DNA from 3 places in the Vibrio casei genome. Region 2 is predicted to be linked to each of the others. Evidence: riboswitches for the same ligand, from Rfam matches in the RefSeq annotation. Region 2 holds a riboswitch; each other region holds the start of a gene.
What was found. A riboswitch is a leader RNA that binds a small molecule or an ion and turns the genes downstream of it on or off. The one in region 2 is predicted to bind thiamine pyrophosphate.
Positions count from the first base shown of each region.

Region 1: linked by a shared signal. The riboswitch ahead of thiC (phosphomethylpyrimidine synthase ThiC) and the one ahead of thiD (bifunctional hydroxymethylpyrimidine kinase/phosphomethylpyrimidine kinase) in region 2 are both predicted to bind thiamine pyrophosphate.
Region 3: linked by a shared signal. The riboswitch ahead of thiB (thiamine ABC transporter substrate binding subunit) and the one ahead of thiD (bifunctional hydroxymethylpyrimidine kinase/phosphomethylpyrimidine kinase) in region 2 are both predicted to bind thiamine pyrophosphate.

Region 1 is NZ_AP018680.1:2,680,694-2,686,022, forward strand. Features, by position in the region: gene thiC (phosphomethylpyrimidine synthase ThiC) at 1-1,948, opposite strand, end outside; TPP riboswitch at 2,072-2,171, opposite strand; gene crcB (fluoride efflux transporter CrcB) at 2,211-2,594, opposite strand; tRNA gene VCASEI_RS12555 (tRNA-Asp) at 3,191-3,267, opposite strand; rRNA gene rrf (5S ribosomal RNA) at 3,298-3,413, opposite strand; rRNA gene VCASEI_RS12565 (23S ribosomal RNA) at 3,533-5,329, opposite strand, start outside.
Region 2 is NZ_AP018680.1:1,360,192-1,365,520, reverse strand. Features, by position in the region: gene VCASEI_RS06580 (DMT family transporter) at 1-160, shown strand, start outside; gene thiE (thiamine phosphate synthase) at 211-909, opposite strand; gene thiM (hydroxyethylthiazole kinase) at 906-1,754, opposite strand; gene thiD (bifunctional hydroxymethylpyrimidine kinase/phosphomethylpyrimidine kinase) at 1,808-2,656, opposite strand; TPP riboswitch at 2,725-2,820, opposite strand; gene VCASEI_RS06560 (GNAT family N-acetyltransferase) at 2,895-3,422, opposite strand; gene VCASEI_RS06555 (sterol desaturase family protein) at 3,623-4,426, shown strand; gene VCASEI_RS06550 (CorA family divalent cation transporter) at 4,468-5,329, opposite strand, start outside.
Region 3 is NZ_AP018680.1:2,453,741-2,459,069, reverse strand. Features, by position in the region: gene mpl (UDP-N-acetylmuramate:L-alanyl-gamma-D-glutamyl-meso-diaminopimelate ligase) at 1-224, shown strand, start outside; gene VCASEI_RS11450 (flavin prenyltransferase UbiX) at 303-929, shown strand; TPP riboswitch at 1,003-1,111, shown strand; gene thiB (thiamine ABC transporter substrate binding subunit) at 1,206-2,165, shown strand; gene thiP (thiamine/thiamine pyrophosphate ABC transporter permease ThiP) at 2,223-3,812, shown strand; gene thiQ (thiamine ABC transporter ATP-binding protein) at 3,848-4,567, shown strand; gene VCASEI_RS11430 (hypothetical protein) at 4,644-5,329, opposite strand, start outside.

The sequences.
Region 1 (5,329 bases), 1.3 Mb from region 2:
GCTCCGATTCTTCAGGCTGATGAGATACCGCCGGATGGTATAACTCTGATCCTGTGGCTAGGAACTCAGCTGATTTTTGTCTCATTCCTTCTAGTGGATCATCTAGCATCTTGATATTAATCGCCTGATCCGCTGCTACCTGTTTAGTATCTTTAGCGTACTCTCGTACTTCTTGTGAAATCTTCATCGAGCAAAATTTAGGTCCACACATCGAACAAAAATGAGCAACTTTTCCAGACTCTTGCGGCAGGGTTTCATCATGGAATGCTAGCGCGGTTTCAGGATCGAGCGATAAATTGAATTGGTCATGCCAGCGAAATTCGAAGCGCGCTTTGGATAAGGCATTGTCTCGGATTTGAGCCCCAGGATGTCCTTTAGCTAAATCCCCAGCATGCGCGGCTAGTTTATAAGTTATTAAACCAGTTTTCACATCTTCTTTATTTGGCAATCCAAGGTGCTCTTTAGGCGTGACGTAACACAACATCGCGCAACCAAACCAACCAATCATGGCCGCACCAATACCGGAAGTAATATGATCGTAACCCGGTGCAATATCGGTTGTCAGAGGGCCTAATGTATAAAATGGTGCTTCATGGCAATGCTTTAATTGTTCATCCATGTTCTCTTTAATCATATGCATAGGCACATGTCCTGGGCCTTCAATCATTACTTGCACATCATATTGCCACGCCACTTTGGTTAACTCGCCCAATGTGCGTAGTTCAGAGAATTGTGCTTCATCATTCGCATCTGCGATAGAGCCAGGACGTAAACCATCGCCCAAAGAAAGTGCCACGTCATACTTAGCGCAAATCTCACAAATCTCACGAAAATGGGTATAAAGAAAACTTTCTTGGTGATGTGCTAAACACCATTTAGCAATAATAGAACCACCGCGAGAAACAATACCAGTCACGCGTTTAGCGGTCATAGGAACATAGCGAAGCAGTAAACCTGCATGAATGGTAAAGTAATCCACCCCTTGTTCAGCTTGTTCAATCAAGGTATCACGCATCACTTCCCAGTTAAGATCCTCTGCAACACCATTCACTTTTTCTAATGCTTGGTACATTGGAACCGTGCCAATCGGTACAGGGCTGTTACGCAAAATCCACTCACGAGTTTCATGAATATTACGACCAGTAGACAAGTCCATTACCGTATCGCCCCCCCAACGAGTTGACCACACGAGTTTTTCAACTTCTTCTTCAATTGAAGATGACACCGATGAGTTACCGATATTGGCATTCACTTTAATTAAAAAGTTACGGCCAATGATCATAGGTTCAGATTCTGGGTGATTAATATTAGAAGGAATAATCGCACGCCCTTCTGCTACTTCTTGGCGTACAAATTCAGGCGTGATTTCCTTGGGTAAATTAGCACCAAAGTTATTACCTGGATGTTGTTGGTTCATTTGTTCATCGGCAAATTTCTGGCGACCCATATTTTCTCGAATCGCAATGAACTCCATTTCAGGAGTGATAATGCCTTGTCTTGCATAATAAAGTTGAGTGACACACTGGCCAGATTTAGCTTTACGAATTCGGGGTAAATTGCCATAGCGAAGATTATCTAGCGTTTCATCTTCAAGTCTTTCTTTAGTAAAAGAGGAGCTGACATCCGATAAAATTTCAGTATCACTGCGCTCTTCTATCCATTGTTCACGCAATTTTGGCAAGCCAGTATAAAGGTCGATTTGATAATCAGGATCGGTATACAAGCCTGATGTATCATAAACTTGGATTGGCTCATTAGGTTGAAAAACAGGATTATTTTTACCGCCACCAATTAAACTATCAGCAAGCGAAATTTCTCGCATTGGGACGCGGATATCAGCGCGGCTACCTTCAATATAGGTTTTAGATGAATTGGGATAAGGTTGAACAGATAAAGACTCAATGAAATTTTTTGCTTCCATTCGAGCTTGTTTGCGACTTGACGACATAGCATTTTCCTTTAACTTTTTGAGTTAGGGCTCCCAAGGGAGTAAATGCTTGACGGATTTTGATGCACAAGAATGCAGGTCTGCAGAATAAAAACACAGCTACATTAATAGAGGGGTAATATGGATTACTCTTCTCTCGTTCCCTACGCAGGTATTAGCCTGATCAGGTTCACGGATCCCGCAACGACGCGGTCTCAGCCTTATGGCACTCCGACAAGTGAAAAATAGTATAGACGATAACGAATTTATAACAATGTTAAGCTTAGTTTTTAATCAAAAAATGATAACCTACCCACGCGGCTGAAATGCTCAAAAAGACATTTAACAACACATTTAATCCCATTTTGAAAAAAGCACCTTGCTGCATAAGTAAAACATTATCCATTGAGAAGGTTGAGAAAGTGGTTAATGCTCCCAGAAAACCTAAGCCAATGATCAATCGCCAAGGAGATTCTGCAATCACACCATTTTGCATCGCCGCCATTAGAAGCCCCATAATCGCAGAACCAACCACATTGACCGTTAGTGTTCCATACGGAAAGCCTCTTCCCAGTAACGCAACACAAAACTCAGAAATCAAATAACGAGAACAGGCGCCGATAGCCCCACCCAACGCGATATAACTTAAAATAACTAGCTGCCCCAACACAGGACTCCTATCTAACTAATTGCATAAAAAGGAAGTTGATAAACCTTAAACACATAGATTATATATTATTTTTATAACGCCGATGTATACAATATTGGATGATTCTATTTACTAGTAAACTTAGCTACTGCACTGTATTCTATTTAATATCTTAAGCATTGGTATTGAAGACAACTAAAATCCACTTGAATACATTTCCGATAATAACTGCCTCCCCCATCTTTATATAATATTACTGACTATGTTTTAATATCATTACTATTTAACTTAACGAGGAGTAGTGCATTACGTAAATAGTCAAAAAATAATAATCACACCTAAGCTCGTTCCTTCTTGAAGTATCATTGGTCTTTGTACCCAATCCATCTTACCGAATTTTTCTAACTAAATATTACAGGTATCATTAGATAGTTTAGACTTGCCTGTAAATAATTACACATATTCAATGATATAATCACAATAAATATAATTATCCGTTTTTATCTTGTGTAGCCATAATTAACCCTAAAAATATAAGTATATTTAAAGATTAATATTTAATGAAAACGAAAAAAGCCCGACTCTTTCGAATCAGGCTTTCATCTAAAAATAAGTGGCGGAGTGGACGGGACTCGAACCCGCGACCCCCGGCGTGACAGGCCGGTATTCTAACCAACTGAACTACCACTCCGCAGTGTCTATTCAGTAAACTAAATTTAAAGCCTGGCGATGTCCTACTCTCACATGGGGAAACCCCACACTACCATCGGCGCTACTTCGTTTCACTTCTGAGTTCGGCATGGAATCAGGTGGGTCCAAAGCGCTATGGTCGCCAAGCAAATTCTTTGGTTAAACGCAAAAGCGTTTAACTTAATTCGGAAAGCTGTTCGTTCTCACACTCATTCAAGCATGTCTTATATATCTATTAAGTCCAACCAAAACCCTTTAGGTGTTGTATGGTTAAGCCTCACGGGCAATTAGTATTGGTTAGCTCAACGCCTCGCAGCGCTTACACACCCAACCTATCAACGTCGTAGTCTCCGACAACCCTTTAGGACGCTTAAAGCGCCAGGGAAGACTCATCTCAGGGCTCGCTTCGTGCTTAGATGCTTTCAGCACTTATCGATTCCGAACTTAGCTACCGGGCAATGCCATTGGCATGACAACCCGAACACCAGAGGTTCGTCCACTCCGGTCCTCTCGTACTAGGAGCAGCCCCCTTCAATCTTCCAACGCCCACGGCAGATAGGGACCGAACTGTCTCACGACGTTCTAAACCCAGCTCGCGTACCACTTTAAATGGCGAACAGCCATACCCTTGGGACCGACTTCAGCCCCAGGATGTGATGAGCCGACATCGAGGTGCCAAACACCGCCGTCGATATGAACTCTTGGGCGGTATCAGCCTGTTATCCCCGGAGTACCTTTTATCCGTTGAGCGATGGCCCTTCCATTCAGAACCACCGGATCACTATGACCTGCTTTCGCACCTGCTCGAATTGTCATTCTCGCAGTCAAGCGGGCTTATGCCATTGCACTAACCACACGATGTCCAACCGTGTTTAGCCCACCTTCGTGCTCCTCCGTTACTCTTTGGGAGGAGACCGCCCCAGTCAAACTACCCACCAGGCACTGTCCTCACCCCAGATAATGGGGCTAAGTTAGAACATCAACACTACAAGGGTGGTATTTCAAGGTTGACTCCACATCCACTGGCGTGAATGCTTCAAAGTCTCCCACCTATCCTACACATGTAGGGTCAATGTTCAGTGCCAAGCTGTAGTAAAGGTTCACGGGGTCTTTCCGTCTAGCCGCGGGTACACTGCATCTTCACAGCGATTTCAATTTCACTGAGTCTCGGGTGGAGACAGCGTGGCCATCATTACGCCATTCGTGCAGGTCGGAACTTACCCGACAAGGAATTTCGCTACCTTAGGACCGTTATAGTTACGGCCGCCGTTTACCGGGGCTTCGATCAAGAGCTTCTCCGAAGATAACCCCATCAATTAACCTTCCGGCACCGGGCAGGCGTCACACCGTATACGTCATCTTACGATTTTGCACAGTGCTGTGTTTTTAATAAACAGTTGCAGCCACCTGGTATCTGCGACTCCCGTCAGCTTAGAGAGCAAGTCTCATCACCAACAAGAGCGTACCTTCTCCCGAAGTTACGGTACCATTTTGCCTAGTTCCTTCACCCGAGTTCTCTCAAGCGCCTTGGTATTCTCTACCCGACCACCTGTGTCGGTTTGGGGTACGATTTCTTACAAACTGAAGCTTAGAGGCTTTTCCTGGAAGCATGGCATCAATGACTTCACTACCGTAGTAGCTCGACATCGTGTCTCAGCCTAACAATTTCCCGGATTTACCTAAGAAATTAGCCTACGCACTTGAACCTGGACAACCATCGCCAGGCCCACCTAGCCTTCTCCGTCCCCCCATCGCATTTATAAGAAGTACGGGAATATTAACCCGTTTCCCATCGACTACGCTTTTCAGCCTCGCCTTAGGGGTCGACTTACCCTGCCCCGATTAACGTTGGACAGGAACCCTTGGTCTTCCGGCGAGGGAGTTTTTCACTCCCTTTATCGTTACTCATGTCAGCATTCGCACTTCTGATACCTCCAGCAAACTTCTCAGTTCACCTTCAACGGCTTACAGAACGCTCCCCTACCCATCCTAGTAAACTAGGATGCCGCAGCTTCGGTGTATAGCTTAGCCCCGTTACATCTTCCGCGCAGGCCGACTCGACC
Region 2 (5,329 bases):
GATTTTAGAACCTGTGTGGGCAAGTTCATTAAGTGTCGTGTTTTATGGTGACGATATGTCAGCAGGGAAAATAATGGGGTGTGGGCTCATTTTATGGTCTTTGTTTGTCTACCGTGGTGGGGCTAAATTATTAGAACGTAGAATCAAAAGAGACTCGTAAAACGTTCTAACGAATTTTAAGTTAACGATACTGATCGAGACCATATAAAGTTACTGTGTTTCAGATTTAATTAAAGCCACTAATTGAGCCGATGCTGCCTTAGGATCTTGCGCTGAAAAAATCGCGGAGACTAAGGCAATACTACCCACTTTAGTCTGTGCGATTCTGGCAATATTACCCTCGTCTATTCCACCAATTGCCACCAAAGGTAGCGCGCTACTCTTTACAGCTTGAGTTAACCCCTCAAGGCGCCATTCGTGCTTCGTATCACTTTTGGTTGCTGTATTAAAAATCGTGCTAATACCAAGATAATCAACTGGTAACATTTGAGCTTCAAGCAATTGTTGAGGCGTTTCGACCGTTAGCCCTAAAATCTTTTTCTCACCGATTAACTGCCTCGCCAATACTGCAGGCATATCACTTTGACCAAGATGGACCCCATCCGCTTCGACAGCAAGAGCAACATCAACGCGGTCATTGATGATAAAAGGAACATGAGTCTTCATGCCCATACCATCGACCCTTCGATTTAAATTAAATTGATCAATGACATATTTGACTGTTTCCGCCCTTTTAATAAAAGCCCGAATATCATTATCTTTATGTCTAAGCTGTACAATTGAAACACCACCGAATAAAGCCTCTCTTACAATATGAGCAAGTGTCTCGCCTGTACTGCGTTCATCTGAAACTAAATACAAAGGATAATCGAAAGTGGAGCCCTCTTGATGGTTTCTATTATCATTCATGAACATTCTTCACTGCTTAATGTGTATTCGATATCCCGGCTATTTAATAAATGTAATTGATCCAACACATTCATTTGCATTGAACCTGGCCCTTGGCTTTGTTTTTCTGCAAGCTCCCCTGCGACGCCTAACACCCCAGTTGCACATAATCCTGCATTGTCAAAATCTATAGCTGAAAATGCACCGGTTAAAGCCGTATGAGTACAGCCCATTCCCGTTACTTTCGGCATTAATGGACTACCATTACTTAATTTAATCACACTATCTTTATTCACTATAAAGTCATCTTTACCTGATATAACAACATGGTTTACGTGATACATCTCAATTAACTTTTTAGCTGCGATAACCGCGGACTCACTGCTATCTAAAGCATCTACGCCTTTCACTTGGCTTTGTACATTGGCCAATGCCATCACTTCAGAAGCGTTCGCTCGTATAATCAGTTTTTCGGCTAATTGACAAAATTCACGCGAGGTTTTGGTGCGTAATAGACTGGCACCACAACCGACAGGATCAAGTATGACAGGTTTACCACAAGTATTGGCTTGTTCAATAGCAAATCTCATACGTTCTATCCAAATAGAATCAAGCGTGCCTATATTCACCACCAAAGCACCTGAAAACGCCATTAGTTCAGCCATTTCTTGCCTGCTGTGTGCCATGATGGGAGAGGCCCCAATGGCAAGCAGAGCATTAGCTGTATTATTCATAACCACATAATTGGTCACACTCACCACTAATGGCCGTTGCTCACGTAAAGATTGCAGCGTATTCGCAATTTTTTGAGAAAGCGGAAAAGGGTGATGCTGCGTTTTTGATGTTTTCATAACCGGTGGATTCATAACAATACTCCGTAAATAAGCTCACAAGTATGGAACAGGTTGAAGAAAGAGATTTAACAAGGCAAATTATAAAAATGATGAACAGGCCCCGCTCCCTTCCCAACATTGAGCAAATCAGCTTGCACTAATGCATTAGAAAGATAAGTCTTAGCTAGGTCTATCGCTTGCGTTAATGGATAACCTTGCCCCAGATAAGAAGCAATCGCCGACGATAAAGTACAGCCAGTGCCGTGGGTATTTTTTGTGAATACCCTCTTATGGCTAAAAATCTCTACCATTTTTGGTGTCACTAACCAATCATTACTTTGCTCGCCACAAAAATGACCGCCTTTTAAGAGCACATTGATGTTATTAAGCGGTTCATGATCGCGAAGTTTTACAATGAAACCTTCAATCTCAGCTTCACTAGACGGCATATCACTGCCGATTAATAATGCCGCCTCAGGTAAATTTGGAGTAATCAAGCTCACTAAAGGAAAAAGCACCTCTTTCAGAGTTTCAATGGCTGATATTTGAATAAGTGGATCGCCACTGGTCGCCACCATCACCGGATCTAAAACCACAAATGGGGGTTGGTATTGTTTGATTTTCTCAGCAATCACCTTAATCACACTACAGTCATTAAGCATGCCTATTTTTACTGCAGCAATATCAATATCCTGAAATACCGCATCCAATTGCTGACCAATGAATTCTGCAGAAATAGAATAAATCCCACTCACACCCTGGGTGTTTTGCGCCGTTAATGCGGTAATAACGGAACAAGCATAACTTCCGGTTGCTGAAATCGCCTTAATATCGGCTTGAATACCTGCACCACCTCCAGAATCTGAACCGGCAATAGTAAGAATATTCACAATGTGAGAAATAGATGAAGATTGAGAGGTTGGCTTTTCAAGCATATTACTTCCTATTCAGGCAGCAGAAGTAATAATGCTAGAGTAATAAACCTAAAGATAGGAATAATGGATACACCAGCTTATTAGTTCCCTCCGCCAATGTTAATTGGATCAGGTTCAACGGGTCTCATCATGATCTCAGCTTTTCAGCTCCCCGACTAATAGGTGTAATTTAAAATGCCCATTACACAATGTAAAGTTTTTCTCTCATCATTAACCTCGGGGTGTGAATAAACCAAGGTTAACGACCAATACAATATAAACAATGACGTTGTAGAATATGACCATCGGGCAATTTAGGGTGATCAAAATCATTACGAGTATTTACCATGCCAATTTTACTCATGACTCGTCGTGAGGGGGAATTTTGTTTGGCAGTAAAAGCATAAACCGATTTTTGGTTTAATTCTGTAAAAGCATACTCTAATGCTGCTTTAGCCGCTTCTGGCGCAAAACCCTGCCCCCAGAATGGTTTGTTAATTCGCCAACCGATTTCAATAAATGGCGTACAAGGAAGATCATTTTCTACCGCATTTAAGCCAACGAACCCAATAAATTCTTTCGTTTCTTTTATTTCAACGGCCCAAAAACCCCACCCATTTTCGTCAATTAATGCCATAATCTTTTTCATTAAAGCTTCTGATTCATCTTGAGTTAAAACTGATGGAAAAAAACGCATAACATCAGGATCTTGGCCCATTTGAATAAATGGTGCCAAATCACTTTCATTCCATTGCCTGAGCAGTAATCGTGGTGTATTTATTGTCATGGTTTTCCCTTTTATACATTTTTTCGTTTCATAATCTATCACTAAGCTCGTCATCATTTATCGAAATAAAAACAGACGCATACAATTAAAGTCAAAATTAGCCAACGCAAGGCTTTGACAACGCAGTAGAAATAATCAACACACCCTGGTTGGTATAAAATGTCACTTAGGTAACAATACAGTATAGGAAATCAAGTTGTATGATGGATTTATTACTTGAAAATCAGAATATCATTCGGGTCAGTATCTTTATCACTGTTTTGTTTGTCATGGCATTATGGGAAATCAAATTGCCTAGAAAATCATTAACCCAGCCGAAATGGTATCGATGGTTAAATAATATGAGCTTAGTAGTGGTCAATGGATTGCTGTTGCCTATTGCCTTACCATTTTTAGCGGTTTCAACCGCTATTGTCGCTCAAGAAAAGCACATAGGACTTTTCAATCTTATCAATATGAATGCTGTACTGACCGGGGTGATATCCCTCATTCTTTTGGATGTGATTATCTACTGGCAACACAGAGTATTTCATAAAGTGCCGCTATTATGGCGATTACATCGTGTTCACCATACAGATCAAGACATTGATGTCACCACGGGTTCTCGATTTCACTTTATTGAAATTTGGTTATCTATGTTGGTTAAGATGATCATGATTCTTACTTTTGGCATTTCCCCCATCGCAGTACTATTATTTGAAATTTTATTGAATGCTAGCGCAATGTTTAACCACAGTAATATTCAAATCTCGTCAAACATAGATAACAAATTAAGAAAAATCATCGTAACGCCAGACATGCACCGTGTGCATCACTCCATTTATCGTAATGAAACCGACAGCAATTATGGCTTTTGTTTATCGGTTTGGGATCGTTGGTTTAACAGTTACATTAGCCAACCTAAAGATGGGCACCAATCAATGAAGATTGGCATCGATTTATTCCGACACTTGAAAGAACAGAGTTTGATAAAAATGTTAACTCAACCTTTTAGAAAACAATAATAATAATCTATAGCTAGATATCCAACACAAAAAAACATTAACTAGAAAAATCTCAACCACTTAAGTAAAAACAACTCGATTAGCAAGGTGACACCAAGGCCCGCACAAAACAAAGTAAACGCGGTTGGGCTATCAACACCCGGCATCCCACCAATATTAATACCCAGTAACCCGGTCAAGAAACCAAGAGGTAAAAATATTGCCGCTACAATAGTAAATAAGTAGGTATTTCTATTCATTTTTTCAGCTTGATCTTGCGCTATTTCTGACTTCATTACTTGAATTTGTTCTAGATAAAATTCCATCGACTCAGTCAATCGTGTACTGGTATCCAATACGTTCCAACTGTGTGTTTCAACCGAATTGATATCTGGAATATTCGCCTCAACAAGATCATTTAAAGCATAACGTTGGGGTTTTAAAAATCGACGAAGTTTTAAAATACGTTTATGGATTAAATGCAGTTCATTATCATCGTGTTCAACTTCATCTAATTCAAATAAGCGCTCTTCCGTTTGATTTAGGAATTTTTCAATATTCAGATTTAAACCTGCAATAATCGCCATAAGCAAGTGAGGCAAAGATTTAGGTCCATTACCTTTTAATAAAGCGCTTCGAATATTGCTAATGGTTCGAGACGATACTTTCCTTGTCGTTATAAGGCTGTTATCTCTCCAAAACAAACGAATACTGAGCATATCATCAGGCTTTGCCCCTTCATTAAGGTTGACCCCTCTCAAAATTAATAAAAAGGAACCATCTTCATAAAGTTCAAAGCGAGGTCTTGTATCATCTTTTAATAAACTATCAATGATGCCAGGTTCAATATCATTAAATTGCAGCCATTTTCGTAAACCTAAAGACTCTCGCTGACAGTGATACCAATTTCTCGGTTGCACTTTT
Region 3 (5,329 bases), 1.1 Mb from region 2:
ATGAAGTATGTTTGTACCAACCGAAGAATATTTCATGGTCGGTGCAAGACATTGCTGACCAATGTCCACAACCAAGCTATGTGGATAGCAATATTGATAGTTTTGTGGCACACATTGTGGCTCAAGCCGAAAGTGGGGATAAAATTTTGGTAATGAGTAATGGTGGGTTTGAAGGGATCCACAATAAGCTGTTAACGGCTTTAGAAGCAAAAAGATCATCGTAAGCAAATAGATCATGGGAAGTAAATAGATCACTATGATCTTTTCACTCTAAATCATCATTCTTTGTTGAGGAAATTCATATGTCTCAATCTGCAAAAAAGCGAATAACCCTAGCTTTCACGGGCGCTTCTGGTGCGCCTTATGGTTTACGTTTGCTAGAGTGTTTATTGGCGGCTGACTATACGGTGTATTTGTTGATCTCTTCTGCTGCTCGTGTCGTGATGGCAACTGAGCATGGCTTGAAGTTACCGAGTGGTCCAGAGGCTGCGCAAAAAGCATTAGTTGAACATCTAAATGGTCATAGTGAAAAGTTGATTGTGTGTGGCAAGGAAGATTGGTTTTCTCCAGTGGCTTCGGGCTCTGCAGCACCAAAACAAATGGTCGTTTGCCCTTGCTCTGCAGGCAGTGTTGCCTCGATTGCTCATGGCATGTCCGATAATCTGGTTGAACGGGCTGCCGATGTGGTAATGAAAGAGCGCGGACAATTATTGCTGGTGGTTCGTGAAACACCATTTTCGACATTGCACCTAGAAAATATGCATAAGCTTTCCCAAATGGGGGTTACGATCATGCCGGCTGCACCTGGGTTTTATCATCAACCAAAATCCATTGATGATCTGGTTGATTTTATGGTGGCACGAATCCTTGATCATTTAGGTGTTGAGCAAGGTTTGGTCCCTCGATGGGGTTATGATCAACGAGATTAAAATGAATTATGCTTATCATTTTTAGTGTTAATCTCTGGCCTATTAACGGTTAACTCAATACAATCACGTTCATTAATACTCATCGGGGTGCTAAATCAATGACGGATTTGGCTGAGATCTTTTAAGAGACCCGTGAACCTGAACCAGATAATGCTGGCGTAGGAATTGAGTCAGGATTCTTCTTCCTTTTCTCCCCCCTGTGCCGCTCACTAAATAAGGATTCATCTAGTGAACTTCACAACCCAATGGCTGACCGCTCTCACATTACCTTACGTGATGGCTTTTTCAACTACGGCTATCTCTGCTGAGAAAGAAACCCTAACCGTTTACACCTATGATTCATTTACTTCAGATTGGGGGCCAGGGCCTAAGATTAAGCAAGCATTTGAAAGCCAATGTGGTTGTGTCTTGAACTTTGTGGCATTAGATGATGGTGGATCGGTACTTAGTCGTATTCGTTTAGAAGGCTCAAATACTAAAGCGGATGTGGTGTTAGGGTTAAATAACAACATCATGGCGCAAGCGCAAGAAACGGGATTACTTGCAAAACATAATGTTGATACTTCAAAGGTTACGATTCCGGGAGGATGGAACAGCGACTATTTTGTTCCTTTTGATTACGGTTATTTTGCTTTTGTGTACAACAAAAGCAAGATGAAAAATCCACCGAAAAGCTTAAAAGAGTTAGTTGATCGTGATGATTTCACGATTATTTACCAAGATCCGCGTACTTCAATTACGGGGCAAGGCCTGTTGCTTTGGATGAAAACGGTATACGGTGACAATGCTGCGGATGCTTGGCAAAAAGTAGCTAAAAAAACCGTGACTGTCAGTAAAGGTTGGTCTGATTCTTACCCTATGTTTTTAAAAGGGGAGAGTGATATGGTTTTGTCTTACAGCACTTCACCGGCTTATCATATTATTGCTGAAAATGATGAGCAATACGCCGCCGCTGATTTTACCGAAGGTCAATATGCGCAAATTGAGTTAGCCGCTAAAATGAAAAGCTCTAAGCATCAAAAATTGGCGGATGAGTTTATGTATTTTATTTTAACTGACGATTTTCAATCGGTGATGGCGACTGGAAATTGGATGTACCCGGTGACTGATATTGCTTTGCCAAAAGGTTATGATCAGCTAACACTACCAAGTAAAATGTTATCACTTGATCCTCAAGTTGTGGCGAAACAGCTGAAAAGCTGGACTCGTGAATGGCAAATGGCGTTATCACAATAAATGTTTTGTTTCATTATTTGAACGTGTCATTGGCAAGCTTAACTATAGGAATGCATTGTGGTTAATGTTGCCGTACCTAAATTAGGCATTGCAGTTGCGGTGGCGATTGGCTTATTTGTGAGCTCAACAGTGGGTGCGCTCATTCAGCACGCCCCTACCTTAAATCTGGGTTGGATCGTTTCTGACCCTTATTACCGCCACATTACCTTTTTTAGCTTCTATCAAGCTTTCTTTTCAACATTACTGAGTATTGGTTTTGCCATTCCGGTTGCACATGCTTTATCTCGTCGTGAATTTAAAGGTAAAAATCTGCTGTTGAAGATTTTTGCGTCGACTTTGGTGTTACCTGTATTAGTTGGGGTCTTTGGTATTTTGGCTATTTTGGGTAACAGTGGGGTGGTGGCGGATGCCTTTAGAGCCTTTGATGCACGCTTACCTTTTTCTATTTATGGTTTAAATGGAATCTTGGTAGCTCATGTGTTCTTTAACTTGCCTTATGCTAGCCGTTTATTATTGCATTCTTTAGAATCTATTCCGAATGAGCAACATAAACTCTGTGCTAATTTAGGCATGACCCATTGGCAAAAATTTCGACAAGTTGAATGGCCACGACTGCGCCAGCAATTGCCTCAGGTGGCCGGCTTAGTTTTTATGTTGTGCTTTACGAGCTTTTCTACGGTGATGGCATTGGGAGGGGGGCCTAAATCGACCACTATTGAGCTGGCGATTTATCAAGCGATTAAGTTTGATTTCGATTTACAAGCTGGTGCCATTTTGGCGTTATGGCAAATGGTGTTGTGCGGTGTATTAAGCTTAACCTTATTACGCTTGACGAAAGTACTGCCAGCTTCAACTATGAGAGCTCAACAACGTTTAGCATTATTATCTGATACTAAAAGGGCAAAAATTTGGGATGGAGTGTGGATTATTGCTGCCATGATTTTAGTACTGCCGCCTTTATTCATGGTGGTTTGGCAGGGGCTTAATCCTAAGTCGTTAACCGTGTTGCAAGATGAACGATTTTGGCAGGCTTTAGCGGCCTCTATTAAAGTGGCTACTTTGGCGAGCACGCTCTCGTTATTGATGGGCGTTGCCATTTTGTTTACCAGCCGAGCTTGGCATTTAAAAGGCTTGATTCATCGAGCTGGTCGCTTAGAGCTGATGGGTACGATCATCCTCGTGACGCCGGGGATCGTGGTCAGTACAGGGTTATTTTTGCTGCTACGCAATCAGGTTGATGTCTTTAGTCTGGCTTTTTGGGTTGTGATTTTAGTGAACAGTTTAATGTCACTGCCCTACATCATTAAAACCTTGTCTCAGCCGATGTTGCAAACAGCGCAACAGTACCAGTTTTTGTGCCAAAGCTTGGGAATGAAAGGTTGGACGCGTTTTCGTTTGGTGGAATGGCGAGCGTTGAATAAACCGATTGCACATGCGTTTTCGATAAGCTTTATGTTTTCAATGGGAGACTTAAGCGCGGTGGCTTTATTTGGTAACCAATCTTTTACCACGTTACCCTTATACTTATTTCAGTTACTAGGCAGTTACCAAATGCCAGCCGCCGCTGCCGTATCCTTATGTTTATTACTGTTTAGCGTATTATGTTTTGCGTTAATTGAATCTGTCTTCAAGCGTGGCAGTCGTTAACACTAACCATTTTATTTTCCGATAAGAAGTGATGCATGCCTGATTTAGCGATAGAAATACAACAAGTCATTTATGATTACCAAGAGGAAACATTCCACTTTGATCTCGCGGTCGAGAAAGGCTCAATTACTGCACTTATGGGGCCTAGTGGGTCAGGCAAGTCCACTTTACTGAGTTTAATTGCCGGTTTTATCGAACCTAAACAAGGCAATATTTGTGTGTTTGGATCTTCGGTGGTTGGCTTTGCGCCTCATGAACGCCCATTGGGCATGTTATTTCAAGAGCATAATTTATTTAGCCATTTAACGGTGCGTCAAAATATTGGTTTGGGATTGCACCCTGGGCTGAAGTTAACCAAAGAGCATCGACAGAAAATTGAACAAGCTGCCAAACAAGTGGGATTAGAAGTATTGCTCGATAGACTTCCTGAGCAGCTATCTGGTGGACAACGTCAACGAGTAGCATTGGCAAGGTGTTTTGTTCAATCTCATTCTATATGGTTACTGGATGAGCCCTTTTCAGCCTTGGATCCCATTTTACGTGAAGAAATGTTGATGTTGGTGGCAAAGCTTGCCCAAGAACGTGAAGTCACGGTATTGATGGTGACCCACCATCTAACGGATGCCAAAGCAATCGCGACGCACTTTGCTTTTATGGAGCAAGGAAAGGTGAGTGAGAGTGGTAGGATGTCGAATTTAGATCAATTACATACTAATGCCCATTTAGCCGCATTTATTAAAGCGAGTGGCTATTAATTGAATCACGGGATGGTGGAAGCAAGTGGTGAGATAGTTAACCACTTGCCTTTTATTAGAACAAAAATATATTGTATTAACGAGAAGAACGTTGATTTAACGAAAGATTTCTTTGTTCGATGAAATCAGAATAGTTGTCACCTTCGGCTTGTTTAGACCACGCCAAAAAGCTAAATAGGTATCCCATCGCTGAATAGAAAATAATGGTGTAGCCTAATACTTCTAAACCTTCTTCGGCGACACGTTTTACGATTCTATCGTAATTTGAACCTAATATGCCTTCCCATAATTCGCCAATTCCAAATAAGCGAGAGAACACCAATAATAACGCCATGCCTAAATTTAAAGTGATGAAATGGCGGCTTTGAACGAAACAAGAAAAAGTGCTTAATGCTTGTTGTTTATTGCGTAGTGCAAAAATAATGGAAAAAAGCGCCACTAAGGTTGCTGGGATAACCCAAAAACCATGGAAAATCAAATCAAATAGTCCATCCAATTCACGGATAAACATACAAGCAAAAAAGCCGGTCAGTAAAACACAGAAATGACGAGTAGAAGGATCTTTGTAAGCGGTGTAAGCAAAAGAAAGAGTGGTCAGTAATAACAGAATTTCTTGTAGGTATTCTGTCATGGAATTTTCTGATAGGCCTTGTTTTAAATAAATAAAATCAATGCTTAATGTAATGATTGGCAAGGTAACTAAAAAAGCTAAAAAGACGAATTGAGCAAATCCGTTAAGAATGTTACGTATTTCTAAAGACA